DNA from 4 places in the Xanthobacter variabilis genome. Region 4 is predicted to be linked to each of the others. Evidence: predicted binding sites of a transcription regulator. Region 4 holds the regulator's gene; each other region holds the start of a gene.

Region 1 (7,154 bases), 500 kb from region 4:
CCGATGCCGGGGCCCGGCAGGGGCGTGTGTCGCTTCCTTGATCGACCAGGGGCCGGGCGGACGCGGTCCCGCGCCTCTCACACAATCGGTGCCGGTCTTTGACCTGTGCGAGGCGCATGGGTTCAGGCGCCGCGCGGGCCTCGCCAAAGGCCCCGCAGTCCGGCTCGTGAAGCGCTGACGTCAGCGGGTGGAGAGGGGCAGGGGCGGCGGCGGCGTGGTGGCGCCGGGGCCGAGCGAGCGCTGCACCATCACGCTGTCGGCCCAGCGGCCGTAGCGATAGGCCACGGCCGGCAGGTGGCCCACGCGGGCGAAGCCCACCCGCTCATGCAAGGCGAGGGAGGCGGCATTGTCGGCGTCGATATAGCCGATCATCTGCCGGAAGCCGGCCGCCGCGCAGGCATCGATCAGCGCGCCGATGAGCCGCCCGCCGACCCCCTGGCCCACATGCTCGTGGTGGATGTAGATGGAGTGCTTCACCGTGTAGCGATATGCGGGCCGCTTGCGGAACGGCACCACATAGGCATAGCCCAGCACCTGCCCGTCCATGGTGGCGACGAGGTGGGGCAGGCGGCGGTTCTTGAAGTTCTTGCGGCGCTCGCGCAGATCGTCCGGCTCCGGCGCGCCATCGTCGGCCACGCCTTCTTCCACGCCCCGGCGGATGTGGCGGCGGTAGATGGCCAGCATGGCATCAATGTCGCCGTCCTGCGAGGGACGGATGACGATGGCGCCCGTCTTCAAATTGTCCTGCTCCATGACCAAACCTTGAGGCTGTCTTCCCTGACATCATCGGCCACGATCTGCGGCCGATGCGTGGTTTCCTTGCTACCCTGCGTCCTCGCGAGCGCTATTGCGCCACCACATAGGTGTGGAGGGTGACGCGGCCGGCGGCGTCGGTCTCGCGATAGACCCCCTGGATCTCCACCTCGAAGCCGGGGAAGGTGTTGAAGCAGGCTTCGAACATCTTGAGATAGTCGATCATGGGCTTGGCCCGCTCCGTCAGCCTCTCGCCGGGCACGATGGTGGCGATGCCCGGCGGATAGACCACGAACGGCGTGGTGGCCACGCGGCCGAAAATGTCGCCGATGGGCAGATAGTCCACATCATTGCGCACCAGGCAGCGGGCGGCATCGTGGGGCGACATGGCGATTTCCGGCAGGTGCTCGGCCCGGAACTGCATGGCCTGGAGCGCGCTCACATTGGCCTCGCGGAAGAAGCGGTGCATCTGGGTGCACAGATCCTTCAGCCGCACGCCGGCATAGCGGGTGGCGCGGCGGCGGAAGAATTCCGGGATCGCCTCTTCCAGCGGCGCGTTGTCGTCATACAGCTTCTTGAACGCGACAAGCCCCGAGATGAGCGTGCCGGCCTTGGAGGCCTCCACGCCGGGCGTGAGCAGGAACAGCAGCGAATTGAGGTCGTTCTTCTCCGCCACGATGCGGTTCTCGCGCAGATATTGCGCGACCACCGGAGCGGGAATGCCCTGCTCCGTATAGCCGCCGGTGGCGGGGTCGAAGCCGGGGGTGAGCAGGGTCAGCTTGTTGGGATCGGTGATGGCAAATCCCGGCTCCAGGTCCGGAAAGCCGTGCCAGGAGGCGCCCGGCTTCAGTTCCCAGAAGGACGGGTCGGTGGCCAGCAGGTCGGTGGAGACGCTCTCCCACGGCACCTCATGCACGCCACCGGGGCGCGCGGCATCGGGGATCTGAACCCGGTCGGGCACGAACGGCTCGAAGAACCAATGGCGCTCGCGGCGCTGCTCCTTCTCCTCGAACTCGCGCTTCACCGCGCGGATCTTCTTGCGCAACTCGATGCCCAGGCGAATGGTGTCGTCCCACAAGACTTCGCCCGAGCGGCCCTTCATCATCTGCGCGCCCACGTCCAGGGAGGCGAACAGGGGGTAGAAGGGCGAGGTGGAAGCGTGCTGCATGAAGCTTTCATTGAAGCGCCGGTGCTCCACCCGCCGCTTCTGGCCGGTAATGTGCCGGTCCTTCATGTGGATCTGCGAGGCCTGGGAGAAGCTCGCGAGCTGCTTGTGGGTGGACTGGGTGGCGATGATGCCGGGGCTGTCGGGCCCCAGATCCTTCAGCCCCATGGCGAAGCGCCCCGCATAGAGCGGGTGGAACTTCATGAAGCCGGCCCAGGCCTCGTCGAACATGATGTAATCGCACAAATGGCCGATCTTCTTCAGGATCATCTCGGCATTGTGGATGGTGCCGTCATAGGTGCACTGCTCCACCACCGCCACGCGGAACGGGCGCGGCTTCTTCCACGCTTCCGGGTCCTTCACCAGAGGATGGGTGCGGATGCGCTCGCGCAGCGCCTCTTCGTCGAGGGCCGAGAAGTCGATGGGGCCGATGAGGCCGTGAGCGTTGCGGCGGGTCGGCAGATAGACCGGGATGCCACCCGAGATCATCAGCGCGCCGTGGTGGGCGGCCTTGTGATTGTTGCGGTCGAACAAGACGAGGTCGCCATCGGTGACGAGGGCGGAAAGGGCCACCTTGTTGGAGGTGGAGGTGCCGTTCAACACGAAATAGGTCTTCTCCGCGCCGAAGATCTTGGCCGCTTCCTTCTGCGCCGCCAAGGCCGGCCCCTCATGGGTGAGCAGGTCGCCGAGGTCGAGCACGGAATTGTCGAGATCGTCGCGGAACACCGCTTCGCCCAGATGCTCCATGAACACCCGGCCGATGGGGCTGCGGGAATAGAAGACGCCGCCATTGTGCCCGGGGCAGGTCCACAATTGGTTGCCTTCCTGGGCATAGTCCACCAGGGCGCCAAAGAACGGCGTCTTCAGCGTCTCGGCGTATTTTTTCAGCCGGCTGATGAGGTTCTTGGCGATGAAGGCGGGGGTTTCTTCCGAGAGGAAGACATAGCCGTCGATGAAATCCAGAACCTCGACGGGAACATCTTCCAGCCGCTTGCGCCGGATGAGCAGGAGGATGGGGAAATCGAGGCCGCGCCGGCGCATCAGGTTGATGAGGGCGGCGGTCTTGCCCTCAAGGCCCTTCTTGCCCCAGTCCACCATCATGCAGCCAATGGCGGCGTCGGTCTGCACGGCGATCTCGGCGTCTTCCAGATTGCGCGCGCGCACCACCTCGAAGCCGGAGCGCTCGATCTCCGCGACGATCTGATTATAGCGGGCGCCCTCCAGGTCCTCCGCATCGAAGGCAGGGGTGGCGAACAGGAACGTGAAGCGTCTGAAATAATCCATGGGGCACCCGCGCTGATCCGGCCGCAGATGTCCTTGTCTTCGATGACAGGACCACGACAGCAGCCGGTAATCCGGCGCGCGATGCTAGGGGCATCTTTGGGGCGGGCGAAAGGCGGGGGCGGGTGACGCAGGGGCGGCTTATGGCCGGGTGGCTGCCGTACGCAGAATGCGCGGCGGGCCCTTTCCAGCGCCCGCCGCGCCGATGACGCATTCCCTCTCCCGCGTGCGGGGGAGGGTGAGGGAGGGGCCTGCGCCGGCTGGATCATGCCGAAAGGTGGGATCTGAAAGGGCAAAAAGGGCACCCGATGGGGTGCCCTTTTCCGTTGCCGTGGTTCTTCCTCCCACGTTTCTGCCCCCTCCCCAACCCTCCCCAGCAAGCGGGAGAGGGAGCAAGAGGGCGGGGCAGGGCGCCGGTCACGCCAGGAGGTCGTAGCGATCGGCGTTCATCACCTTGGTCCAGGCGGCGATGAAGTCGGTCACGAACTTCTCCTTGTTGTCGTCCTGGGCATAGACCTCGGCATAAGCGCGCAGGATGGCGTTGGAGCCGAAGACGAGGTCGATACGGCTGGCGGTCCACTTCACCGCGTCGCTCTTGCGATCGCGGATCTCGTAGAGGCCGTTGCCGGTGGACTTCCAGGTGTTGCCCATGTCCGTGAGGTTCACGAAGAAGTCCGTCGTCAGGGCGCCCTCGCGGTCGGTGAACACGCCGTGCTTGCTGCCGCCGTAATTGGCGCCCAGCACACGCAGGCCGCCCACCAGAACCGTCATTTCCACGGCGGTGAGGCCCATGAGCTGGGTGCGGTCCAGCATCAGCTCCTCGGGGCTGACGATGTAGTCCTTCTTCAGCCAGTTGCGGAAGCCGTCATGGATGGGCTCCAGCACGCCGAAAGAGTCCGCGTCGGTCATGGCGTCGGTGGCATCACCCCGGCCGGGGGTGAAGGGCACCGCGACGTCGAAGCCCGCCGCCTTGGCCGCCTGCTCCACGCCGACATTGCCGGCCAGCACGATCACGTCGGCGATGCTTGCCCCGCTCTTGGCCGCGATGGGCTCCAGCACTGCCAGCACTCGGGCGAGGCGCTCGGGCTCGTTGCCCTCCCAGTCCTTCTGCGGGGCGAGGCGCAGACGCGCGCCATTGGCGCCGCCCCGCATGTCCGAGCCGCGGAAGGTGCGGGCGCTGTCCCAGGCGGTGGCGATCATCTCGGCGCCCGAAAGGCCGCTCGCCGCGATGGCCGCCTTTACCGCGCCGAGGTCGTAGTCGGTGCGGCCGGCGGGCACCGGATCCTGCCAGATCAGGTCCTCCTTCGGCACGTCCGGGCCGATATAGCGGGCCTTGGGGCCCATGTCGCGATGGGTCAGCTTGAACCAGGCGCGGGCGAAGGTGTCCTTGAAATATTCGGGGTCCGCCATGAATTTCCGGCAGATGGCGTTGTAGATGGGGTCCATCTTCATGGCCATGTCGGCGTCGGTCATCATGGGGTTGTGACGCTTGGTAGGGTCGCTGGCATCAAGGGGCTTGTCCTCCTCCTTGATGTCGATGGGCTCCCACTGGGAAGCGCCGGCCGGGCTCTTGCGCACCTCCCATTCATGGTTGAACAGCATCTCGAAGAAGCCCATGTCGAACGTGGTCGGGTGCGTGGTCCACGCCCCTTCCAGGCCCGAGGTCACTGCGCGGCTGGCGAGGCCCTGCTGGTCGGGATTGGCCCAGCCGAGGCCCTGCATGTCCACGTCGGCGGCTTCAGGTGCGGCGCCGAGCTTCTGCGCATCGCCATTGCCGTGGGTCTTGCCCACGGTGTGGCCGCCGGCGGTGAGGGCGGCGGTTTCCTCGTCATTCATGGCCATGCGGGCGAAGGTCTCGCGCACCTGGGCGGCGGTCTTCAGCGGGTCCGGGTGGCCGTTCACGCCCTCCGGGTTCACATAGATGAGGCCCATCTGCACGGCCGCCAGCGGATTCTCCATGGTGGCGGGATCATCCACATTGCCATAGCGGTTCTCGCTGGGGGCGAGCCATTCCTTCTCCGCGCCCCAATAGGTGTCCTTCTCCGGACCCCAGATGTCCGCGCGGCCGAAGCCGAAGCCGAACGTCTTCAGGCCCATGGTCTCATAGGCGATGGTGCCGGCCAGCGCGATCAGATCGGCCCAGCTCACCTTGTTGCCGTACTTCTTCTTGATGGGCCACAGCAGGCGGCGGGCCTTGTCGAGGCTCACATTGTCCGGCCAGGAGTTCAGGGGGGCGAAGCGCTGGTTGCCGGTGCCGGCGCCGCCGCGCCCGTCCGCCACGCGATAGGAGCCGGCCGCGTGCCACGACATGCGGATCATGAGGCCACCATAATGGCCCCAGTCCGCCGGCCACCAGGTCTGGCTGTCGGTCATCAGCGCGCGCATATCGGCCTTCAGCGCCGCGAAGTCGAGGGTCTTGACGGCTTCGCGATAGTCGAAGGCCTTCCCCATGGGGTCGGTCTTGGTGTCATGCTGGGAGAGGATGTCCAGGTTCAGCGCCTTGGGCCACCAGTCCATGTTGGATTCGCCCACTTCCGTGATGGCGCCATGCATCACGGGGCATTTGCCGGTCGGCTTCATCTCGTTCATGCCCATTACCTCCGAAGTGCTTCCTGGTTCTCGACGACCGACGCACGCGCCGGTGATCGCATCTCCACGGGGAACAGGTCCGCCGCGGCAAAACGGTTCCATCACCGCGCGGCTTCCGTCTTTCCATAACGAATAACCGCCCTATTTCATAAACAAAATTTGTATTTTCTAATGAATGCGATATGATAATCTTATGACTGAAATCTCCATGAAGCAGCTTCGCTATTTCGAGGCCCTGGCCCGCCATGGCCATTTCGGTCGCGCGGCGGAGGCGTGCGCGGTGTCGCAGCCGGCTTTGTCCATGCAGGTGAAGGAGCTGGAGGAGAGCCTGCGCGCGCCGCTGGTGGAGCGCGGCGCGCGGCAGATCCGCCTTACCCCCCTCGGAGAGGAGCTGGCGCGGCGGGCGCGGGACATTCTCCAGGCGGTGGACGAGCTGGATGAGCTGGCGCGCTCATCGCAGAACCTGCTTTCCGGCCGCCTGCGCATGGGCGTCATACCCACGGTCGCGCCCTATCTGCTGCCGGCGGTGATCACGCGCGCGGCCGAACGCTTCGCGGAGCTGGAGCTGCTGCCGCGCGAGACGATGACGCAGAAGCTGGTGGCAGACCTTGTGGAAGGGCGGCTCGACACCGCGATCGTGGCCCTGCCGGTCTCCGAACCTGCCTTGGAGGAGCGGGCGCTGTTCGATGAGGAGTTCGTGCTGGTGCGCCCGGCGCGGGACCGGGCCAAGGCGCTGCCGACCCTGCAGGCCCTGCGCGAGATGCGCCTGCTTCTGCTGGAGGAGGGGCACTGCTTTCGCGAACAGGCGCTCTCCTTTTGCCAGATGCCGTCGCACCCCCCGCGCGATCTCATCGAGGGCAGCTCGCTGACGACTTTGGTGCAGATGGTGGGGGCCGGCCTGGGCGTCACCCTGATCCCGCAAATGGCGGTGCCTCTGGAGACACGCTGCGCCACGGTGTGCGTCGCCCGCCTGCCGGAGCCGCGGCCCTCGCGAACCATCGGGATGATCTGGCGCCGCACCAGCCCGCTATCGGCGCAGTTGGACCAGGTGGCGCAATTGGTGCGCGAGGCCGGCCTTGCCGCCGTCACCGCCGGCCTGGACGGTGCGTAAATGGCCTTTCGGGGTTTGTCGACTATCCCCCGCGCGGTAGATCTTGAGCGCGGGCTTTCAGGGGCTGGCCAGTTCTCCAGCCGCGAGCGCAAGTCGCCGAACGTGGCGTCTCAAAGCAAATTACCTCCAGCGTTCATTTTTTTTCCGGCGCCTGGAGCCGGGGTGCGCGAACCTGTTTCCCCCCCCGGAGCCTCTGGTGCGAGCGGGCCGAACTCTATGCCGGTGGTGGTCTGCAACGCCACCGTCGCCGCCAGG
Region 2 (7,701 bases), 560 kb from region 4:
CGCGCCGCGTTTTCCGCGATCTTGTCATTCTCCACCATGTCCACCACGCGACCATGCTCGACCACATAGTGGCGGTCGGCGACGGTGGAGGCGAAGTGGAAGTTCTGCTCCACCAGCAGCACCGTGAAGCCCTTTTTCTTCAGGTCGCGGATGATCTGGCCGATATGCTGCACGATGACGGGGGCCAGGCCCTCGCTCGGCTCATCCAGCAGCAGCAGCTTGGCGCCCGTGCGCAGGATGCGGGCGATGGCCAGCATCTGCTGCTCGCCGCCGGAAAGCTTGGTGCCCTGGCTGTTGCGGCGCTCCTCGAGGCGCGGGAACAGTTCGTGGATCTCGTCCACTGTGAGCCCGCCCGGCAGCACCACCGGCGGCAGCAGGAGGTTCTCGCGCACCGAGAGGGACGCGAAGATGCCGCGCTCCTCCGGGCAGATGGCAATGCCGAGGCGGGCGATCTTGTTGGGCGCGAGGCCCACCGTCTCCGTGCCTTCATAGCGGATGGAGCCGGCACGCTTGCGCAAGAGGCCCATGATGGCCCGCATGGTGGTGGTCTTGCCGGCGCCATTGCGGCCGAGCAGGGTCACCACCTCGCCGGGATGCACGTCGAAGGTCATGCCGTGCAGCACATGGCTCTCGCCATAATGGCCGTGCAGGTCCTTCACCTGAAGCAGGGGCGCGTTGGTCTCGGCCATGTCAGTGCGCTCCATGCCCGGTGCCCATATAGGCCTCGACGACCTGCGGGTTCTTGGAAACCTCGGCATAGGGCCCCTCGGTGAGGATCTCGCCGCGCGCCAGCACGGTGATCATGTCCGAGAGGTCCGCCACCACCGAGAGATTGTGCTCCACCATGAGGATGGTGCGGTTGGCCGAGACCCGCTTGATGAGCTCGGCCGTGCGGGCGATATCCTCCCGGCCCATGCCGGAAGTGGGCTCGTCCAGCAGCAGCATCTCAGGGTCCAGCGCGAGCGTGGTGGCGATTTCCAGGGCGCGCTTGCGGCCATAGGGCAGCTCCACCGCGAGATGGTCGCGATAGGAGGTCAGGTCCACGTCCTCCAGCAGCTCCAGCGCACGATCGTTCAACTCGTTGAGCGTCGCGTCGGACTGCCAGAAGCGGAACGAATTGCCCAAGGGCCGCTGCAGCGCGATGCGCACATTCTCCAACACCGTGAGATGCGGGAAAGTGGCTGAGATCTGGAACGAACGCACCATGCCCTGCCGCGCCACGTCGGCCGGCGGCGTACGCGTGATATCGCGGCCGTTGAGGCGGATGGTTCCGCGGGTCGGCTCCAGAAACTTGGTGATGAGATTGAAGCAGGTGGTCTTGCCCGCTCCATTCGGCCCGATGAGGGCGTGAATGGTGTGGCGGCGGATCTTGAGGTTCACGTTCTTGACGGCCGCGAACCCCTTGAACTCCTTCGTGAGACCTGATGCTTCAACGATGTAGGGCACGTCTGCGACGGTGTCCATGATCGGTGGGCGCCCTCGTGTTGAGGCCATGGGGGCGCATGCGCGCACGCTGTGCGCACCCTTCTGGCGGTTTCCTCCGGATCGGCACCTTGAGCGGTGCGCTTTATCGTGCGGCGCACCCTAGCACGCGATGCGCCGGATGCGTCAACCGGTCCTCCCAGCGAACATTCGTCCGCCGAGAGGCCAAGTCCTTCATACCACAATGCGGAATAGAACGAGCGTACGCTCGGAAAAATTTTTGTGATGCCCACATGGTTGAGGGCATCCACGCCGTGCACCGATGCCCTGGCGGGCCCGTTGCACCGGCGTGCGAGCCGTTATTGCGCCAGGGCGCGCGCGTCCCCGTGATAGGATTCGTTCGGCCTCATGTCGGTGGCGGAGGCCAGGCGATTCGTCATGTTGAAGAAACCGGTGACGGCGCCGATATCCCAGATGTCCCGCTCCGTGAAACCGATGTTCCGCAGAGTGGCACGATCAGCCTCTTCCACCTCATGGGGCCGCTCGGTGAGCTTCACGGCGAAATCGAGCATGGCGCGCTGGCGCGGATCGAGCCGGGCGGCGCGATAGTTCATCACCAATTGCTCGCCCAGCACCGGATCGCCCGACAGCTGGCGCACCGCTGCGCCGTGGGCGGTGAGGCAGTAATAGCAGCGATTCACGCTGGAAACGGCAACGGCGATCATCTCCCGCTCCAGCTTGGACAGACCGGAGGGAGCCAGCATCAGATCGTTGTACATGGCGGAAAAAGCGGAAAGCTTCGCCAGGTCGAAGGCATAGGCCTGCAAGACATTGGGCACGAAGCCGATCTTGGTCCGGCACTTCTCGAAATACGCCTCATTCGCCGCGTCCAGCTCCGCCATGGGCAGGTCGAGCGCGATGGCGGGCGTGTCGTCCCGCTTGCGCGTCACCACCGCGGCAGCCTTGGCCGGGGCGGAAGCCGCGTTCGGCGTGGCGGGCGCCCGCTTCGCAGGCGTGCTGGTTTTTTCGGCGGCGGCGCTTTTCGCTCTTGAACGGGCGGCCGCGGTCTTCACTGTGGGGGGCATTGGCGTTTCCTCGTCATCTTGGCGTCGTGGCTCGGGCCGAACGTTCCCTACCGGGAACCGACGGTTCCAGGCGGAACCGGGCCGGTGCGGGCGAGGGCGTCCATTCGGGGGAGTGGCCATGACTGTTCAAGGCGTTCAGACTGCCGAAACCGATCATGACGTGCAAGGACGCATCGACGCGATCCGCGCCATCCTCTCGGCAACCGCGCCCGAGGTGCCGGAGTTGTTCGCCCGCACCTTCCTCGGCGCCATCGCGCCGGAAGACCTCGCGCCCCTCGATCCGGCCCTGGCCGCCGGGCTGATCCGCGACGCCTGGACCCACCTCATCACCCGCCCGCGCGGCGTTGCCGACGTGCGCGTGTTCGATGCCGGCACGGGCGCCGCGGCCGTGACCGTGATCGAGGCCATCAATGACGACATGGCCTTCCTGTTCGATTCCGTCGCCGGCGAGCTCGCTGATCGGAAGCTTCAACTGAAGCTTGCAGCCCACCCGATCTTCCATGTGGTGCGCGACCGCGACGGCAAGGCCTCGGGCCTCGCCGAGCATTCGGACCGGGAGGCGGAGGACAATCGCGAAAGCCTCATCCACCTGCACGTGGCCACCATCGACGCCGCCGAACAGGCGCGCCTCAAGGCCGGCATCGAGGCGACGCTGGGCGATGTCCACGCCATCAATGCCGATTTCCAGGCCATGCGCAGGCAGGCGAAAAGCCTGGCCAAGAGCCTGCGCAAGGACAAGACGCCGTATTCCGAAAAGGACAGGCTGGAGGCCGCCGACGTCATCTCCTGGCTCACCGAGGACAATTTCACCTTCCTCGGGGTGCGCACCTACACGCTGGATGGCAAAGGCGGACTGGAGATGGACCCTGGCTCCGGCCTCGGCGTGCTGCGCGACCCCACGGTGCGCGCGCTGCGCCTGGGCGACACGCCGGTGGTGACCTCGCCGGAGATCCGCTCCTTCCTGGAAGGGCCGCTGCCTCTGGTCTTCTCCAAGGCCAGCCTGCGCTCGCGCGTGCACCGGCGCAATGTCATGGACTATGTGGGCATCAAGACCCACGACGAGAAAGGCCGGCTCACCGGCGTCGTCCATCTCGTGGGGCTCTTGACCTCGGCCGCCTACACCCATTCGGTACGGGAAATCCCCTATCTGCGGCTGAAGGCCGATGCGGTCGTGCGCGGCTCCGGCCTGGAGCCGGAGAGCCACTCCGCCCGTGCGCTGGAAACGGTGCTCGAGACCTACCCGCGCGACGACTTCTTCCAGATCGAGATCGCCACCCTCGCCACCCACGCCCGCGAGATCCTCTCCCTTTATGACCGGCCGCGCGTGCGGGTGCTGCCGCGCCTGGATCGCTTCGGCCGCTTCGCCTCGGTGCTGGTCTACGTGCCGCGCGAGCGCTTCGATGCGGAGGTGCGCGAGCAGGTGGGCACGATCCTGGAAGGCGCCTTCGGCGGCGCCATCTCCGCTTTCACCGAAAGCTTCCTGGCCGCCGTGCCGCTCACCCGCGTGCATTACACGGTGGACCGCTCGGGCGGCCCGACGCCACAGCTGGAGCTGCCGGCGCTGGAGCGCGCCGTTTCGGCCGCCACCCAGTCCTGGGCCGATCGCCTGTGCGCCGCCATTACGGCTGACCCCGTCCTGGCTGGCACCAATGGCGCCCTGCTGCGACACCGCTACGGCCCGGCCTTCGATGCCGGCTACCAGGCCGCCTATGACGTGACCACCGCCCTCGCCGACATCGAGCGCGTCGAGCGCCTGTCGCCGGAGCGCCCGGTCGCCATCGACTTCTACCGGCGCCCCAATGATGCGGCCACGCGCATCTCCCTGCGCCTGCTCTCATACGGGGCGCCGCTGCCGCTGTCGCTGCGCGTGCCCATGCTGGAAAACATGGGCCTCAAGGCCATCAACGAGCGCACCTACCGCATCGAGCCCCAGGACGGCGACAGCATCGCCAGCGAGGAGGAAGCCGAGGGCACGCCCAGCATGGAACGCTGCTGGCTCCACGACATGTCGCTGGAGCGGGCCGATGGCGGCGCCATCTCCATCACCGGGGCGGACGAACGCCTCGAGGACTGCCTCAACGCGGTGCTGCGCGGAGCCGCCGAGAATGACGGCTTCAACGCCTTGGTGCTCGATGCCGGTCTCTCCTGGCGCGAGGCCGCTTTGGTGCGCACGCTGGCACGCTACCTGCGCCAGGCCGGCCTTCCCTTCAGCCTTGATTATCTGTGGCGCACGCTGGCCAAGCATGAGGCCATCGCCCGTGACATCGTGGCCCTGTTCCGCACCCGCTTCGATCCCGCCCCGGCGCTGACGCCCGAGGCCCGCGCCGGCCGCGAGGGCTCCCTGCGCGAGGCGCTGGCCGGCGCGCTGACCCAGGTATCGAGCCTGGACGAGGATCGCATCATCCGGCGCATCATCAATCTGGTCGATGCGACCGTGCGCACGACCTATTACCAGGCCGACGAGGAGGGCCGCCCGCGCGAGGCGATCGCCCTCAAACTGGAGAGCGCGAAGGTGGAGGGGCTTCCCCTGCCCCGGCCGCTCTACGAGGTCTTCGTCTGCGCGCCGCGCGTGGAGGGCGTGCATCTGCGCTTCGGCAAGGTGGCGCGCGGCGGCCTGCGCTGGTCCGACCGGCCGCAGGACTTCCGCACCGAGATCCTCGGCCTGGTGAAGGCGCAGCAGGTGAAGAATGCGGTGATCGTGCCAGTGGGGGCGAAAGGCGGCTTCGTGCCCCGGCGCCTGCCCGCCGGCGGCAGCCGCGAGGCCATTTTCGCGGAAGGCACCGCCGCCTACGAGCTGTTCGTCTCCAGCCTGCTCGACCTCACCGACAACCTGAAGGGCGGCGTGGTGATCCACCCCGCCGACACCGTGCGCCTCGACGGCGACGACCCCTATCTCGTGGTGGCCGCGGACAAGGGCACCGCCACCTTCTCCGACACCGCCAACGCCATTTCCGCCCGCCACGGCTTCTGGCTGGACGACGCGTTCGCCTCCGGCGGCTCGGTGGGCTACGACCACAAGGCCATGGGCATCACCGCGCGCGGCGCCTGGGAGGCGGTGAAGCGGCATTTCCGCGAGATGGACATCGACATTCAGACCACGCCGGTGACGGTGGCGGGCGTGGGTGACATGTCCGGCGACGTGTTCGGCAATGGCATGCTCTTGTCATCCGCCATCAAGCTGGTGGCCGCCTTCGACCATCGCCACATTTTCCTCGACCCCGACCCCGACCCGGAACGCGCCCATGCCGAGCGCCGGCGCCTGTTCGACCTGCCGCGCTCCTCCTGGGCCGACTATGACGCGCGCCTCATCTCCCCCGGCGGCGGCGTGTTTCCGCGCTCGGCCAAGAGCATCGAGCTTTCGGACGAAGTGCAGGCGCTGCTGCGGTTCCCCAAGACCCACGCCACCCCGGCGGAGCTCATCAACGCCATTCTGAAGTCGTCCGTGGACCTTCTGTTTTTCGGCGGCATCGGCACCTATGTGCGCGCCTCCGCCGAGACCGACGCCGATGCCGGCGACCGCGCCAATGATGCCGTGCGCGTCACCGGCGCCGAGCTCAACGCCAAGGTCATCGGCGAGGGCGCGAACCTGGGCATGACCCAGCGCTCCCGCATCGAGGCGGCACGGCGCGGCATTCGCCTCAACACCGATGCCATCGACAATTCGGCGGGCGTGAACACCTCCGACGTGGAGGTGAACATCAAGATCGCCCTGGCCCACCCGCTGGAGGCCCGGGCGCTCACCCGCGACAGCCGCGCCAGCCTGCTGAAGGAGATGACCGACGAAGTGGCGCGCCTGGTTCTGCGCAACAATTATGCCCAGACCCTGGCCCTTTCCCTGGCCCAGCGCAGCGGCGCCGACAACCTCGCCTTCCAGCAGCGGCTCATGCAGATGCTCGAGGCGCGCGGCGAGCTGGACCGGGCGGTGGAATTCCTGCCCTCCGACGCAGAGATCGCCGACCGGCGCTCGCGCGGGGACGTGCTCACCCGGCCTGAGCTGGCGGTGCTGCTGGCCTATGCCAAGCTCACCCTCAATGCCGACCTTGTCGCCTCCAGCGTGCCGGACGACCCCTATCTTGCCCGCGAGCTGGTCACCTACTTCCCGCCGGAGGTGGAGGCGCGCTTCCCCGAGGCCATTGCCGCTCATCCGCTGAAGCGGGAGATCATCGCCACCGGACTTTCCAACGCCATCGTGAACCTATGCGGCCCGTCCGCCCTCGCCCGCATCGCGGACCAGACCGGGGCCGATGCCGCCGCCATTACCCGCGCCTTCGCCGTGGTGCGCGACAGCTATGGGCTACCCGAGCTCATGGCGGAGATCGATGCGCTCGACACCAAGGTGAAGGGAATGACCCAGCTCGGCCTCTATGCCGCGCTTGAAGAGCTGGCGCTCAGCCGCATCATCTGGTTCCTCGGCAATGTCTCGTTCGCCGAGGGCATTGCGGCGGTGGTGGAGCGATATCGCGCCGGCATCGCGGCGGTGGCCGCGGCGCTGGATGAGAGCCTGCCCGAGGCGTGGCGGATCGCCCGCCAGGCGCGCATCGACGAACTCGCCGCGGACGAGGTCCCGCCGGATCTGGCGCGGCGGCTCGCCTCCACCCAAGCGCTCGCGGCGGCGGCCGACATCGCGCTCCTGGCCCAGACCACGGGGCGCCCCATCCCCGATGTCGCCAGCACCTTCTTCGCCACCGGGCGCTACTTCGCGGTGGATGACCTGGTGATGCAGGCGCGCAGCATCGTGGCGCCCGATTACTATGACCGCCTGGCCCTCGACCGCGCCTTGATGCAGCTCGAAACCTTCCTGCGGCGCATCACCGGGCTGGTCCTGACCGAGGGTGGCGCCGGGGAGGCAGGGCTTGATGCCTATGTGGCCGCCCACCGCGACGAGGTGGAGCGCATGCGCGGCACCGTGCGCGACATCGCCGCCTCCGGCCTCAGCCTTTCCAAGCTGACGCTCGCGGCCAGCCTGCTTGGGGATCTGGTGCGCGGCTGAGACACGGCGACGGCACCGCCGGGGCCAATGATGGGCCCGGCGGTCCAACCCCAAAGGCCGGATTTTCAATAGCCGACGGTCATCCGCATGCGGATGTGGGCCGGCTTCTCGATCTCGTCGAGGAGAGCCACGGCATAGTCCTCGGCCGAGATCGCGCTGCGCCCGTCCGCCCCCACGAGAAGCTGGTCGCCACCCAGCCGGAAC
Region 3 (7,701 bases), 1.5 Mb from region 4:
GGCCACCACCAGCTCCTCGGACGGCTTTTCAGGCATGCGTTCCAGGCTGGCGATGCCTCCGAACGGCCACAGGGTGATGTCAGGGGTCTTCACGCCATAGTGACGGGCCGCGAAGACGTGCCCCAGCTCGTGCAGCAGCACGCAGGCGAACAGCAGGGCGACGAACAGCACGCCCTGCCAGGCCGCATCGGCGCCGCCGGTCCGGTAATAGGCGGCCCAGATCCACACCAGGAACAGAAGAAAGGTCACATGGATGCGGATGGCGGTCTCGCCGAGGCGTCCGATGGTCACCGACCAGGGCATGGGCACTCTCCAAAAGGGGCCCCTCACACATAGGTCGCGTGGCGGTGGGCGCAACACGAATCGTGTCGCGCGCCGGTGAAGAGCATTGAAACTAAGGTTACCTTATTATATGGTTGGCGTGATATGGCAGAAACTCCTCTCGGCTTTCTTCTCGTGGATGCGGCGCGGCTCTACCGCGCCCGCATTGATCGTGCCTTCACCCAGGCCGGCCTTGGCCTCACGGCCGGCGAGGCACGCACGCTCGCTTATGTGAACCAGCATCCGGGCCTGCGGCAGAGTGCCCTGGCAGTGAAGATGAACGTGGAGCCCATGACGCTGGTGGGCTTCCTCGACGCGCTCGAAAGCCGGGGGCTGGTGGCGCGGGAGACCGATCCGCGGGATCGGCGGGCCAAGATCGTGCGGCTCACGGCGGAGGCGCAGCCTTTCCTGGCCGGCGTCCAGTCCGCGGCGGCGGTGGCACGGGGGGAGGCTCTCGCCGGCTTCTCCGCGGCCGATCAGACCCGCCTGAGGGATTTTCTGGTGCAGATCCGCGACAATCTCGCGCGCTGCCGTGAGGAGGATTGCCGCGACGACGGGGACAAAGACGAAAAATGAAGCCTGCCGAGTACAAGGCGCCCTCATCCCCTGGGCCGGCGCCCATGATGTCGGAAGTGCGCGTCGCCATGGTCGGCGCGCTCATGGTGATGCTCGGCCCCATCAGCCTCGCCATGTACACCCCGGCCATGCCCACTTTGGTCAGCGTCTTCGACACGACGCCGGCGGCCGTGAAGCTGACCCTGACGGTGTTCTTCCTGGGCTTCGCCTTCTCCCAGCTGGCCTGCGGGCCCCTGTCCGATGCCTTCGGTCGGCGGCCGGTGGCGCTGGGTTTCTTCAGCGTCTACATGCTGGGCGCGCTGGTGGCCACCTGGGCACCCAGCATGGGCTGGCTCATCCTCGGCCGCGGCCTGCAGGGCGTGGGGTGCGCGGCGGGCATCGCCATCTCGCGCGCCATCGTCCGTGATCAATATACGGGCCAGACCTCGGCGCGAATCATGAACCTTATCGGCACCATGCTGGCCATCGGGCCGGCGGTGTCGCCCACCCTCGGCGGCCTCATCCTGGGCACCGCCGGATGGCACATGATCTTTGTCGCCATGGCCATCTATGGCGTGGTGCTGCTGGCGCTGCTCTCCTTTTTCGTGCCCGAGACCAATCGCGGGCGGGACCCGTCCTTGGCGTCGCCCGTTGGTATCCTCAAGAGCTATGCTCGCCTGCTGTCCGACCGCGTCTTCATGCGGGCGAGCCTGGTACTGGGGGGTGGGCTAGGGGCCATCTACACCTTCGCCGCGCTGCTGCCCTTCGTGCTGATCCAGCAGGTGGGGCTCACGCCCACCCAGTTTGGCCTCGCCATGCTGGCGCAGACCGGCTCCTACATGTTCGGCACCCTGATCGCGGGGCGGCTGTTGAAGACCATGAGCGCGTCCGCCCTCATTCCCATTGGCCTGGTGCTGGTGACGGCGGGGGCGTGCGGCCTGGGCATCGGCCTCAGGGTCCTGGAGCCTTCGACCCTCACGGTGATGGGGCCCATCGGGCTGTGGGCGTGCGGGGTGGCCATGGTGCTGCCCGGCTGCACCACGGCGGCGCTCGCCGGCTTTCCCGCCATCGCCGGCGCCGCCTCTGCGCTGATGGGCTTCATGCAGATCGGCGGCGGCTTCCTGGGCACGGCGGTGGCGGTGCTGTTTCCCTCGCCGCTGGCGGCGCTCACCACCTTGATGCCGGCCATGGCGCTGGTGGCCATTTGCGGCCATGTGCTGCTGCGTCCATCCCGCTCCGCAGGAGCAGAGGCGCCGGTGGCCACGACCGCCGTGGACGCCACCGATCTCGAACTCGCGGCCGATCCCCTTGGCGTCGTCGGCGCGGCCGGGGAAGAGATCGAGACCGAAACCTGCGTCCGGCAGAATTAGTCCATTCTCGCTCCCGGTCGATCTTCAGCGTTGACCGTTCTCCCACCGTCATGGTCAATCTGCGTTGGGCCGCCCAACGGCCCGGGCTGAGGGGGAGATACGTATGAAGTTCGCAGGACTTGTCCTGGCGGCGCTGATGGCGCTGCCGGCGGCGTCGGCCCATGCGCAGACGGTGAGCTATGCCGAGGCCGCCGGCCTGCTGGCCAAGCATTGTGGCGAAGACATCATGCGCCACTGCCGTGGGCTCAATCTGGGCAACGGCGCCATTTATCAGTGCCTCGTGACGCATCAGGCGAATCTGTCGCCGGCCTGCGCCGCCAACCATGAATCCATCCGCCAGATGACTGAGGCTCGCGCCGAGGCCCAAAAGGCCGTCTACAAGGCGTGCGATCGCGACCGCGCGGAGTTCTGCTCCGGCGTGGTGCCCGGCGACGGCAATCTCGTGTCCTGCCTCCTGGAGGCCTCCAAGGTGGTGAGCCAGACCTGCACCACCGCCCTCACCAATGCGGGTTATCGCTGATGCGCGCCGCTAAGAAGCAGGAGACGGGCTCCATGATCGCCTCGCGTATCACCCTCGCGCTCAGCGCCCTGTGCGCCGGGGCGGTGTTCGCCCTCGGCGCCAGCGCGCCGGCCGCGGCCCAGGCCTTCACCCCCAATTCCGAGATCGTTCAGGGCCTCACCGCCTCGGTGGATGACGTGCCCGGCGTGTCGGTGGAAGCGCTGCGCGATCTCGCCAAGGCCCACATGCAGTATCAGGGCCCGCCCGAGAGCCGCCCGCCGCTGGCGCTGCAGCTCGACAAGCTGGCCCAGATCAATGTGGAGATCGAGTTCGATCTGAACTCGGCGATGGTGAAGCCGTCGTCCTACCAGACCCTCGGCTCCATCGCGGACGCGATGCACAACCCCGTGCTGCTCGGCTACAAGTTCCTGGTGGTCGGCAATACGGATGCCACCGGCACCCGCGAATACAATATGAAGCTGAGCCAGGAGCGGGCGGACGCCATCGCCCAGGCGCTCACCACCACCTTCCGTGTGGATCCGCGCCGCATTCAGGCCGTGGGGCTCGGTGAGGAGGCGCTGCAGGATGCCAAGCATCCCGATGCCGCCATCAACCGCCGGGTGCAGATCTTCAATATCGGTCGCGCCGGTCCGCTGCCGCAACAGTGACGACATCTTCCGGCCGGTGTCCATGCTCCGGCCGGAGCCTTCATGATCGAAGTTCCGCGGGTCGAAGTTGTCGCGGCGGCAAATGCGCGCCGGCGGGTGCAGGACCTGCCCCCGCCGCGCGAGCCATCCGGTTGCGGATGCCAACGGAAGGGGCTTCCGTCGGCCATGCCGGGGACGCACACCCCCCGGATGCGCGACCGCCGATACCTTTCGGCCCCCGCTTTCGCGCTGCCGACCTCAGTTCGCGCCCGAAACGGAATGTCGAATGCCCAGTTCCCTGAACTCGGCTTTACGTGTCAGTTTTTCTTGTCAGTTTTTCTTGGGGGCCTTCGCCGCCGGCTTGGAGGCCGGTTTAGCCGGGGCCTTGGGGCTTTTCGCAGCGGCCGCGGGCTTCGCGGCCACAGTCTTCGCGGTCACAGTCTTCGCGGCGGCCGCCTTCTCAGTGGTGGGCTTAGCGGCCACCGTCTCGGTCACCGCAGGCTTTGCGACCGCAGGCTTTGTGACCGCAGGCTTGGCGACCGCAGGGTTGGCGGGCGTCGTCTTCGCGGGCGCGGTCTTCCCAGTGGCGGGCTTCGGCGCCGCGGCGGTCTTGGGACCTGCCGACTTGGTGGCCGCGCTTTTTGTGGCGGCGCTCTTGGTCGCGGCGGTTTTGGGGGCTGGCTTCTTCGCGGTGGATGCCTTCTCCGCAGGCACCTTCTCCGCAGGGGCCGCCACGGCGGGCATTGCGGGGGCGGGTTCCGCGGGGGTCTTGGGTTCCGCCGCCTTCGCCGAGGTCGCCTTCGCGGCCGGCTTGCCTGCAGTGGCCTTGGTGACGGTAGCTTTGGTCGCGGTGGCTTTCGCGGCCTTGGGTGCCGGCTTCGCGGTGCTGGATGCGCTCTCGGAGGGCGAAACGTCGGCCGGCTTGGCCGCCGCGCTGGTCTTGCTGACCTTGGTCGCGGCCTTGGCCACCGGCTTCGCGGCCGGCTTTACCGCAGCCGGCTTGGCAGGGGCGGCTTTAGCGGGCGCGGTTTTGGCGGGAGCGGGCTCAGCAGCAGCAGGCGCGGCAGAAACAGCTACGGCAGTCTTGGCGGCTTCGGCCTTGGCGGGGGCGGCGGCCTTGGGGGCGGGCGCCTTCGCTGCGGTGGCCTTCACCGTGGACGGCTTCGCCGCCTTGGTGGCGGGGGCCTTGGCTGCCGCCGTGGGTACCGCCGTGGGTACCGTCTTGGGCTCGGCCTTCGGCTTATCGGCGGCCTGGGTCAGGCAGGACGCAGCCAATTTCTTGATCTCGTCGTGAGTAATGCTGCCGGGATCCTTGAGCGCCTTTGCGGCGATCTTGCTCACCGCGGCGCTGGTGACTTCTGTCTTCGCCATTGTCGCCTCCACATCTGGCAGCCGGCGAAGAGTTCGCGAATCAGGGTGTCCGCCAGCATCCCATTGATCTCGTGGAACAACTTCCGAATGGTTAACGCAAGATCAATGTGAAATCCGCGGCGCTCGCGGGGCGACGTACTGTTCTTCGAATTCTTCGGATAGTTTTTGCCGATCAAGACTTTGGCTGTGAACGCCAGGGGCTCGCGGCAGCAAAAATCTCTTCGCGCTGATGGCCAGGGGACGGCCGTTGTCATGTCCGCGTCGAGGGACGCGCCTAGTTTCCCGCCCGAGCCGAATCGCCGCCGGAGCAAGTGGGGCGGAAAGTGTGGCGGCAAATACGGGGGCAGGTGCGGGGCGACCCCGTGACAGGAGTGGGCCTCATGATCACGCGTCCGTCCATCCTCTTCGTGTGCCGGGACAATGCCGGCCTCAGCCTCATGGCAGAGGCGCTGACGATGCACCTTTATGCGCGGGTGCGGGCCTTCAGCGCGGCGACCGCCATGGCCGGCCCGGTGGATCCGGTTGCGCTCGAATGCCTGGAACGGGAGGGCATCGCCACTGATGGCCTGTCCGCCAAGCCGGCGGAGCTGTTCGCTCTTTCGGGCGCGCCGCGGGTGGATTTGGCCGTAGCGCTGGTGGAGGACGCCCATCGCGCCGCCCGCCGCCTGCCTTGGATGCACCTGCTGCGCCTGCGCGGATGGGGGTTCGAGGACATCACCCGCGTGCCGGATCTCAAGGAGCGGGCGCGCGGATATCGCCGGCTGCTGCCGGAGCTGAGGGCCGCCATCACCGCGCTGGTGGAGCAGGATTTCGCCCCCGCCGCGGCCTGACGCGGCTCAGCTCCTCTCCACCAGAGTGGCGCGGAGCTCGGCGAGGGTGCGGCGCTGCCGGCCGTCGGCATCGTGATTGGCGGGGTCGAGCCAGGCCTCGAATGCGGCCTTCGCGCGCGGCCATTCCCCATCCAGCAGCGCGAACCAGGCGGTATCCCGGTTGCGCCCCTTGATGATCATGTGCTGACGGAACACGCCTTCGAAGGAAAAGCCCAGCCGCTCGGCCGCCCGCCGCGAGCCGGCGTTGAGCGCGTTGCACTTCCACTCATAGCGGCGGAAACCCAGGGTTTCGAAGGCGTGGCGCGCCATCAGGTACATCGCCTCGGTGCCGCCCGGGCGGCGTTGCAGGGCGGGCGTGAACAGGATGTTGCCCACCTCCACCACCCGGTGCTTCGGCTCCACCCGCATGTAGCAGGCATGGCCCACGGCCCGGCCGCTCCCGGTCTCCTCGATGGCGAGCAACAGGGGATCGGCCTTGGTGGCGGCCTCCGCATAGTGAAGGGTGAAGGCGTAGAGGTCGGCGAACGGGCCGGCGCTCATATAGGCCCAGAGCGACTCTTTCTGCGCGCCGTGGGAGAGGGCGAAGAGATCCGGCCCATGGCGCGCCACGTCGAACGGAACGATACGCACGAAGCGCCCCTCCAGGGTCACCGGCACGGGCGGGCGGGCCGGCGGGCCTTCCACCGGCGCGCCAAGGACAATGCCGGCTTCGGGCGCCGGGGCGGTCTCGTTGTCGGGGCTCGGGGTGTTCACGCTGGGCTCACCTTCGGATAAGCGGACCATGCCGCCGGCAGCCCCATGGGAGCCGCGCGAGGGCTGGATAGGGGCGGGTGGCCCTCGCCACGATGGAACAATGGGCCCGGCTTCGGACGAGGCCCCCGCGCGCTGACCTTTCAGATACGCCGTGGCACGGGGGCGTGTCACCTGGCGCGAGACCCGACGCGACATTTGGGGCGCGGCGTGGCGCGGGACTTGGCGCGGGACTTGGCGCGCGATTTGGGGTGGGGCCTGCGCCGACACTTCGGGTGACAGGCCTGGGTGCCACGTCGGGCCCCGCGCGAGGCGCGAGTTGGGATCAGCCAACCTTCAGCGCATCCCTTGAGGCTTCCGCCCTTGATATTCCTCACCTTGGGGCTCCCTCTGCCGCTCGCGGGGGAGGGGCAGAGCGTTGGGGATGTCGGCCGGGCCGCCCCGCAAAGGGCAACGCCACGGACAGCACGCCATTATGCCTTGGACGCCAATCCTTGGCGCCCGCGAGGCGCTCCGATCCTCTCCGTCAGCCGCAACAGGGTGGGCGGGCGCGCGCCTCTGGCCAACGTCTGTTTCCGGAATGCGATGGATCCTGGGGCGAGGCTTGCGCTGGCAGTTGCCCCGGCCACTGGGCGGACACTTGCGCTGATTTTTGGGCTGACCGTTTGCCTGACATTTGGCCAGCAAGCGCTGCTCGCCTTCACACGCCGCAGGTGGTCTGGCCCCTCCGCAGGTCGTTCGCCCCGCCGGGCGTGCGGCCCCGTCGCCCGCCAGCGTTCCGCGTCACCGGTGCGGCCGGCCTCAAGGCCGCGCGTGAGAGCCAAGCGGGGTTTGCGCATGGTCGAGTTCGGTATATCGAGGGGAAGCGCAGGTGCCCCATGCCGTTTCCTTTCTCCGCCCGTCGTCCCGTTCCGTCCGCCGCCTCCGAAGGGGGCGCGCGCCTGCATGGGGTGGAGGTGACGCGCGGCACCCGGGTGGTGTTCTCCGGCCTCACGCTCTCGCTGATGGAGCGGCGTATCGGCCTCATCGGCGACAATGGCTCGGGCAAGAGCACCCTGCTGCGGCTGCTGAACGGGCTCATGCTGCCCGATGCCGGCACCGTGGAGGTGGCGGGGCTGGAGACGCGGCGCCATCGCCGGCGGCTGCCCGCCCATGTGGGCTTCGTGTTCCAGAACGTCGATCATCAGATCATCTTCCCCACGGTGCGGGAGGAGATCGCCTTCGGCCCGCTGGAGCAGGGGGCCTCGAAGGCGGGCGCCGAGGCCATCGCCGAGCGGCTGCTGGCCGAACATGGCTGCGCCGGCTGGGGCGACCGGGCGGTGGACGAGCTTTCCGAGGGCCAGAAGCAGCTGGTGTGC
Region 4 (7,701 bases):
GCGCCTCCTGGCGGGCGCTGCGCGAGCGCTCGGAACTCATGCGCTCCTCCTCATCGTGGTTCGGCGTCTTCCAGCGATACGCGATACCGGGTCGCACGAAGGCTGCATCGACGCAAGGAGCCGGCAAGCCGGGGAGCCCGGCGAGCCTTGTCGAAGACCGACGGCTTCGATACCGGCCGCGCGCACCCTATCACGGGCGCCCGACGGCCGGCCACCGGGCCGCCGAAGGCATCATCCGGCGGTGTGGAAGCACCAGGCCAGAATGCCCTTCTGGGCGTGCAGGCGATTTTCCGCCTCGTCGAACACCACGGACTGCGGGCCGTCCATCACCTCGCTGGTCACCTCCTCCCCGCGATGAGCGGGCAGGCAGTGCATGAAGATGGCGTCCTTGTGGGCGCGAGCCATCAGCGAGCCATTGACCTGGTATGGCTTCAGCAGATTGTGGCGGCGCTCAGCCTCCTTATCGCCCATGGAAACCCAGGTGTCGGTGAGCACGCAATCCGCGCCCTCCACCGCCTCTTCCGGGTCACGCATGAAGGTGACCTTGGCCTTGGTGCGCTTCACGAAGTCCTTCAGCGCCTGGCGCGGGCCCAGCTCCTTCGGCGTCGCCACCTTCATGGTGAAGTCGAAGCGCTCGGCCGCGTGGACCCAGGACGCCAGCACATTGTTGGCGTCACCGGTCCAGGCCACCTGGCTGCCCTGGATGGAGCCGCGATGCTCCTCGAAGGTCATCACGTCCGCCATCACCTGGCAGGGATGGGAAATGCGCGTGAGGCCATTGATGACCGGCACGGTGGCATAATCGGCCAGCTCCATGAGGTCATCATGATCCAGGATCCGGATCATGATGGCGTCCACGAAGCGGGAGAGCACACGCGCCGTGTCGGCGATGGTCTCGCCACGCCCGAGCTGCATCTCGTGGCCGGTGAGCATGATGGTCTCGCCGCCGAGCTGGCGCATGGCCAGGTCGAACGAGACGCGGGTGCGGGTGGAGGGCTTGTCGAACACCATGGCCAGCGACTTGCCGACGAGGGGACGATCTTCCGCCCCCGCCTTGCGCTTGGCCTTCAGGTCCTTGGACAATTCCAGCACCTTGCGCAGCTCGTCCGCCGGGATTTCCGACAAATCGAGGAAATGGCGCACACCGTTCTCCGTCATTCCGCTGCCCCCTTGGCCGGAGCGGGCGCGAGAGCCTGCTCCAGCCGCACACATGCGGCCTCGATCTTTTCCACTGCCAGGTCCGCCTCTTCCGCCGAAACGATGAGAGGCGGCAGGAGCCGCACCACATTGTCGGAGGCGCCGGGGGCCAGAAGTCCCTCTTCCCGCAGCGCCACCACCAGATCGCCGGCCGGCACCTGGGCCTTCACGCCCAGGAGCAGCCCCTTGCCACGCACCTCCGCGAGCACGCGCGGATGACGCGCCACCAACTGCCCCAGCTTCTCCTTGAGCCGGGCGGAGATGGTGTTCACATGGTCGAAGAACCCTTCGGCCAGAACAAGATCGAGCACCGCATTGCCCACCGCCATGGCGAGCGGGTTGCCGCCATAGGTGGACCCGTGGGTGCCCAGCGTCATGCCCTTGGCGGCCGCCTCGGTGGCCAGGCACGCACCCATGGGGAAGCCGCCGCCGATGCCCTTCGCCACCGCCATGATGTCCGGCGTGATGCCTTCCCACTCATGGGCGAAGAGCTTGCCGGTGCGGCCCACGCCGCACTGCACCTCATCGAGGACCAGCAGCAGGCCCTTTTCATCGCACAAGGCGCGCAGGCCCTTCAGGAAGCCTTCGGGCGGAACGCGCACGCCGCCCTCGCCCTGCACCGGTTCCAGCAGCACGGCACCGGTATAGGGGGTCACGGCCGCGCGCACGGCATCGAGGTCCCCGAACGGCACCTGATCGAAGCCCGGCAGAGCCGGCTCGAAACCTTCCAGATACTTGGCGTTGCCGCCCGCGGCGATGGTCGCCAGGGTGCGGCCATGGAACGCGCCCTGGAAGGTGATGATCCGGTTCTTCTCCGGATCGCCGTTCGCGAACTGGTATTTGCGCGCCATCTTAATGGCGCACTCCAGCGCTTCCGCACCCGAATTGGTGAAGAACATGGTGTCCGCGAAGGTCGCGGCGGAAAGGCGCGAAGCCAGCTTCTCGCCGCCGGGAATGCGGAACAGGTTCGAGGTGTGCCAGAGCTTCTTCGCCTGCCCGGCCAATGCCTCGACCAGATAGGGATGGGCGTGGCCCAGCACGTTCACCGCGATGCCGGCGGTAAAATCGAGAAAACGTCGCCCGTCCGTCGTGACGAGCCAGCAGCCCTCTCCCCGTTCGAAATCGAGGTCGATGCGCGCATAGGTCGGCAGAACGGCGGTGATCACGTGATCCTCCTGAGAACGAGCCTTGATCCGGCAACATTACCGGCCAAAGACGACGTCTCCGTTGCTGGTTGTGAGCCAAAATCCAACGCGAATGCACTTTTCGCGCGGGAGATCAGCCGGTGAATGCTCCGGAAGATGGAGCGAACGCGCGCTTGAGCCGTGGAAGCGCCGCAATGACGGACCAGAAGAACCGCCATCGCCTTCGCGGCGCAGGCCCCGGACAAGCGAGAATTAAAAAGGGCCGCCCCAGCGGGGGAGCGGCCCGACACCCGTGAATACTAATGATCGCGCGCGCGAGGTCAACATTTCTCCACGCATCTTCCGCCGGGCAGGCGCTCACGGCGCGCAGCGGCGGGCGGACGCCAAGGAACTGGGGAAAACGGCGTCAGAACGTTAACCGACTCTGTCGCTCGCGCAGGGCATATTGTAGCGTGCTGACCGTCGCCTACGAGATCTCGTGCGACTGAGCTTCCTGGGACCCATAGGTTGTTAACCTTCTGCATGCGGAGCGCATGTGGGGCCGAGGAGGGAGTCCGAGTCGTCTCTGGCAGCATGGCGGTGCTGCCGCCACGGCGGAAATACGGTGCCGCATATCCGGCGCCGAGAAGATGCGGCAGATGGAGAAGAGCGATGAGCTGGAATGACGAGCGCGTCGAACTCTTGAAGAAGCTCTGGAGCGAAGGCCTCTCCGCGAGCCAGATTGCCAATGAGCTGGGTGACATCACGCGCAATGCCGTGATCGGCAAGGTGCATCGCCTCGGCCTGTCCGGCCGCGCCAAGACGGCGACGCCGGCGGTGCGCCCGCAGCGCCCGGCGGCGCGGCCCGAGGGCCAGCGCGAGCAGCCCCGGCCCCAGCGCCCGATCACCCAGGGCAACACGGCCCTTGCGGCAGATATCGACGACATGCCGGAGGAGGCACCCGCCCCCGCGCCGGCGCCTGAAACCAACAGCAACGTCGTCCCCATGGGCCAGCGCTGCACCATCATGAACCTGACCGAGAGCACCTGCCGCTGGCCGGTGGGAGAGCCAGGCACCGACAGCTTCTATTTCTGCGGTGCCAAGAGCAATCCGGGCATGCCCTATTGCACCCATCACGCCCGCATCGCCTACCAGCCGGTGCAGGATCGTCGGCGCGATCGCCGGCTTGCCTATCTGTGAGCCTCCCATACGGCGCCTGCCCTTCGGGCGGGCGCCGCTGGTTTCGGGATCTTGAAGGCTTGGCTGCGTCCGGACTTCGCCGGGCCTAAATCCAGCAAAGCGCGGCGCCTGCCGAGGCGGCCGGCCACCAGCACCACTTTTGACGGCCAGTGAAAAGCGCAGTGTTTGTTGCCGCATGAGGCGCCGGCATTCACATCAAAGCGCCAGCGCAGCCGGCAACATCTCCGGACTTTTGCGCATTTTGGTCTTTCGACGCGCCGGATACAGTCTCGCGGGCGGAATACACTCCCGAGCGTTTCTCGGACTTGCGACACAGCTCTAAATCAATGATTTAAAGCGCACCCTCGCGCGGCGCGCACGTTTCGTCGCGCGAAACACCTCTGACGCCGTCCCCTGCCAAAGCAGGGAAGACGTGTCGCAGCGCTCAGTGGGCGCGGGCAAACATCTCGTTGAACGAGTAGCCAGCTCCGCGCACGGTTCGGATGGGGTCGGATTGGCGCCCGCGATTGATCGCCTTGCGCAGCCGCCCCACATGCACATCGACGGTCCGCTCGTCGATATAGACATCCTGTCCCCACACGCCGTCCAGAAGCTGCTCACGCGAGAACACCCGGCCGGGGCTCTGCATGAGAAATTCCAGCAGCCGGAACTCGGTGGGGCCCAGATGCACTTCCCGCCCGGCGCGGTGGACACGATGGGTTTCCCGATCGAGCTCGATGTCGCCGGCACGCAGCAGCGTCGCCACATGTTCCGGCTTCGCCCGCCGCAGCAGCGCGCGCACCCGGGCCAGCAGCTCCGGAACGGAGAAGGGCTTCACCACATAATCGTCCGCGCCGGTGGCGAGGCCACGCACGCGCTCGGTTTCCTCGCCACGGGCGGTGAGCATGATGACCGGCAGACGCTCCGTCTCCGGCCGGGTCCGCAGCCGGCGGCAGAGCTCGATGCCAGACAGGCCCGGCAGCATCCAATCCAGGATGACGAGATCGGGCACGCTTTCGCGCAGCCGCGTTTCGGCATCATCGCCGCGGCCGACATTTTCGACCGCATAGCCCTCCGACTCCAGATTATACCGGAGCAGAAGGGTGAGCGGCTCCTCATCCTCGACGATCAGAATACGCGCCGGCACAGTCTCTCACCCATGTCGAACATTCGGTCGCCGGGCGCCATTCCCGCGACACCGGACCGACGGCGGAGCCAGGGCCCCGCCGCCGAGCTCAAACTCACGCCGTGCGGCCAGGAAAGGCCACGGTGGTGTCGCTGGAGGCGTCCGCCTTCGGGCGGCTCTCCGGCAACACCTGACCGGTCACCATGTAGTAGACGACCTCGGCGATATTGGTCGCATGGTCACCCATGCGCTCGATATTCTTCGCGCAGAACAGGAGATGCGTGCACACGGAGATGTTGCGCGGATCTTCCATCATGTACGTCAGAAGCTCGCGGAACAGCGACGTGTACATGGTGTCGATGGCGTCGTCGCGGCCCCACACGTCGAGCGCCTTGCTCTCGTTGCGGCCCGCATAGGCGTCCAGCACCTCCTTGAGCTGCTCCAGCACCAGGTCAGACATGTGCTCCACGCCACGCACCAGCTTCTGGGGGTGATATTCCCCCTCGATGGCGATGACGCGCTTGCCCACGTTCTTGGCCAGGTCGCCGATGCGCTCCAGGTCGTTGGCGATGCGGATTGCGGCGACGATCTCGCGCAGGTCGCTGGCCACCGGCTGGCGCTTGGCGATGACGAGCACCGCCTTGTCCTCGATGTCGCGCTGCACCTGGTCGATGCCGGCGTCGAGGGAGACCACCTTCTGGGCGACGCTGATGTCGCGCTTGATGAGGGCGGTGACGGCGTCGGCGACCAGGCGCTCCGCCTGGCCTCCCATCTCCACGACCTTGCGGCCGATGTCCTTGAGTTCGACGTCGAACGAGGTGACGGTATGATCGGGCATCTGTACCATTCCCCTGGCCTCAGCCGAAGCGGCCGGTGATGTAGTCACGCGTCTTGATTTCCTTCGGGTTCGTGAAGATCACGTCCGAAGGCGCCACCTCGATCAGCTCGCCCAGATAGAAGAAGGCGGTGATGTCGGCGCAGCGCGCGGCCTGCTGCATGTTGTGGGTCACGATGACGATGGTGAAGTCGCGCTTCAGCTCGTCGATGAGGTCCTCGATCTTCGAGGTGGAAATGGGGTCCAGCGCCGAGGTGGGCTCGTCCAGCAGGATCACCTCGGGCCGCACCGCGATGGTGCGGGCGATGCACAGGCGCTGCTGCTGGCCGCCGGACATGCCGAGCGCGGAGGTGTTGAGGCGATCCTTCGTCTCGTCCCAGATGGCCGCCTTACGCAGGCACCATTCCACACGCTCGTCCATCTGCGACTTGTTCAGCCTCTCATGCAGGCGCACGCCGAAGGCGATGTTGTCATAGATGGACATGGGGAAGGGCGTGGGCTTCTGGAACACCATGCCGATGCGGCTGCGCACCACCGTGGAATCCAGCTCCTTGCCGACGATGTTCACGCCGTCGAACAGCACCTGGCCTTCCGCGCGCTGGCCCGGATAAAGGTCATACATCCGGTTGAACACGCGCAGCAGCGTGGACTTGCCGCAACCGGAAGGCCCGATCATGGCGGTGACGCGCTTTTCGGGAATTTCGAAGTTGATGTTCTTCAGCGCATGGCTCTGGCCATAGTAGAACTGAAGACCTTCCACCTTCAATTTCACCGGCGCGGGCGGCGCATCGGGCCGGGCCGCGACCGAGGTGGCGATGCTGATGGACGGATCGACCGCAGACGTCATCTGAGCCTCACTAGATTTGGGTCGCCCGGGGGCAGCCGGGCTTGGGTCCTGTGCGGCCCGGCACCAAGGGCGCCGGGCGGAAGAGCGGGGCGCATCGCGCAGGTGACGCGCCCGTGTTCGTTCAATGGCCGCGCGACAGCACGAGGCGCGAGACGACGTTCAGCACCAGCACGCCCACGGTGATGATGAGCGCACCCGCCCAGGCGAGAGCCACCCAATCATCGAAGGGGCTGCCGGCATATTGATAGATCGCGACCGGCAGGCTCGCCATGGGGCTGTTGAGGTCCAGCGACCAGGCATTGTTGCCGAGCGAGGTGAACAGCAGCGGCGCCGTCTCGCCGGCCGCGCGGGCGATGGCGAGCAGCAGGCCGGTGACGATGCCGGCGCGCGCCGCGCGCCAGGTGATGAACATCACCACCTTCCACTGCGGGGCACCGAGGGCGAATGCCGCCTCGCGCAGGCCAACGGGGACCAGGTTCAGCATGTCCTCGGTCGTGCGCACCACCACCGGGATCACCAGGATGGCGAGGGCAAGCGAGCCGGCCCAGCCGGAGAAGCCACCCAACGGCACCACCAGCAGGGTGTAGATGAACAGGCCGACTAGGATGGACGGCGCCGACAGCAGGATGTCGTTCACGAACCGGGCGGCCGCGGCGATCTTCGTGCCCTTGCCGTTCTCGGCGAGGAAGGTACCGGCAAAGATGCCGATGGGCGCGCCGATCAGCATGGCGATGCCCACCTGGATCAGCGACCCGACGATGGCATTGGCGAGGCCGCCATTCTGCCCGGGCGGGGCGGTGACATTGGTGAACACCGAGAAGCTGAGCGCCGGCAGACCGCGGGCGAGCAGCGTCCAGAGAATCCAGCCGAGCAGGAACAGCGCGAGAAACGCGAAGCCGGTCGAGAGCGCCTTCACGACGGCGTCCTTGGAGCGGCGAGCGGCGAGCGATGCCATGGGTGACGACTCCCGGATCAATCCATCCGGGAGCGCACGAGCGCCCGGGACAGTGCCAGCACGATGAAGGAGATGACGAACAGGATGAAGCCGAGCTGCAGCAGCGAGGTCAGCTTCAGCGAGCCGAGCTGGGCTTCCGGAAACTCGTTGGCGATGGCGGACGCAATGGTCGCGCCCGGCGCAAACAGGGAGGCCGACAGTCGCGTGGCATTGCCGATGACGAAGGTCACCGCCATGGTCTCGCCCAAGGCGCGGCCGAGGCCGAGCATGATCGCGCCCACCATGGCCGTGCGGCCGTAGGGCACCGACACGTTCTTGTAGACCTCATAGGTCGTCGCGCCGACGCCGTAGGCGGATTCCTTCAGCATGGGCGGAACCGATTCCAGCGTCTCGACGAACATGGCCGTGATGAAGGGCAGGATCATCACCGCCAGGATC

The links. Region 4 encodes PhoB, which activates phosphate uptake and scavenging genes when phosphate is short. Its sites were predicted from a motif close to TGTCATNNANCTGTCAT; they were not measured.
Region 1: V5F26_RS00020 (Orn/Lys/Arg family decarboxylase) is a predicted target of PhoB. The motif match lies at 3,245-3,261, and genes of this name have one in related genera.
Region 2: V5F26_RS19535 (NAD-glutamate dehydrogenase) is a predicted target of PhoB. The motif match lies at 2,519-2,535, and genes of this name have one in related genera.
Region 3: V5F26_RS08585 (arsenate-mycothiol transferase ArsC) is a predicted target of PhoB. The motif match lies at 5,012-5,028, and genes of this name have one in related genera.

What each region holds. Positions count from the first base shown of each region.
Region 1 covers NZ_CM195533.1:614-7,767, reverse strand. Annotated here, with positions in the region: gene V5F26_RS00025 (GNAT family N-acetyltransferase) at 181-753, opposite strand; gene V5F26_RS00020 (Orn/Lys/Arg family decarboxylase) at 845-3,202, opposite strand; gene katG (catalase/peroxidase HPI) at 3,617-5,788, opposite strand; gene V5F26_RS00010 (LysR substrate-binding domain-containing protein) at 5,982-6,899, shown strand.
Region 2 covers NZ_CM195533.1:4,512,082-4,519,782, forward strand. Annotated here, with positions in the region: gene V5F26_RS19520 (ABC transporter ATP-binding protein) at 1-689, opposite strand, end outside; gene V5F26_RS19525 (ABC transporter ATP-binding protein) at 691-1,464, opposite strand; gene V5F26_RS19530 (peroxidase-related enzyme) at 1,782-2,324, opposite strand; gene V5F26_RS19535 (NAD-glutamate dehydrogenase) at 2,626-7,497, shown strand; gene V5F26_RS19540 (NAD(P)-dependent oxidoreductase) at 7,563-7,701, opposite strand, start outside.
Region 3 covers NZ_CM195533.1:1,967,008-1,974,708, forward strand. Annotated here, with positions in the region: gene V5F26_RS08555 (site-2 protease family protein) at 1-303, opposite strand, end outside; gene V5F26_RS08560 (MarR family winged helix-turn-helix transcriptional regulator) at 427-897, shown strand; gene V5F26_RS08565 (multidrug effflux MFS transporter) at 894-2,246, shown strand; gene V5F26_RS08570 (cysteine rich repeat-containing protein) at 2,350-2,766, shown strand; gene V5F26_RS08575 (OmpA family protein) at 2,799-3,413, shown strand; gene V5F26_RS08580 (hypothetical protein) at 3,723-4,763, opposite strand; gene V5F26_RS08585 (arsenate-mycothiol transferase ArsC) at 5,144-5,593, shown strand; gene V5F26_RS08590 (GNAT family N-acetyltransferase) at 5,600-6,346, opposite strand; gene V5F26_RS08595 (energy-coupling factor ABC transporter ATP-binding protein) at 7,222-7,701, shown strand, end outside.
Region 4 covers NZ_CM195533.1:496,386-504,086, forward strand. Annotated here, with positions in the region: gene V5F26_RS02200 (Hsp33 family molecular chaperone) at 1-40, opposite strand, end outside; gene argF (ornithine carbamoyltransferase) at 232-1,158, opposite strand; gene V5F26_RS02210 (aspartate aminotransferase family protein) at 1,155-2,363, opposite strand; gene V5F26_RS02215 (GcrA family cell cycle regulator) at 2,994-3,521, shown strand; gene phoB (phosphate regulon transcriptional regulator PhoB) at 3,946-4,647, opposite strand; gene phoU (phosphate signaling complex protein PhoU) at 4,742-5,464, opposite strand; gene pstB (phosphate ABC transporter ATP-binding protein PstB) at 5,484-6,308, opposite strand; gene pstA (phosphate ABC transporter permease PstA) at 6,430-7,263, opposite strand; gene pstC (phosphate ABC transporter permease subunit PstC) at 7,281-7,701, opposite strand, start outside.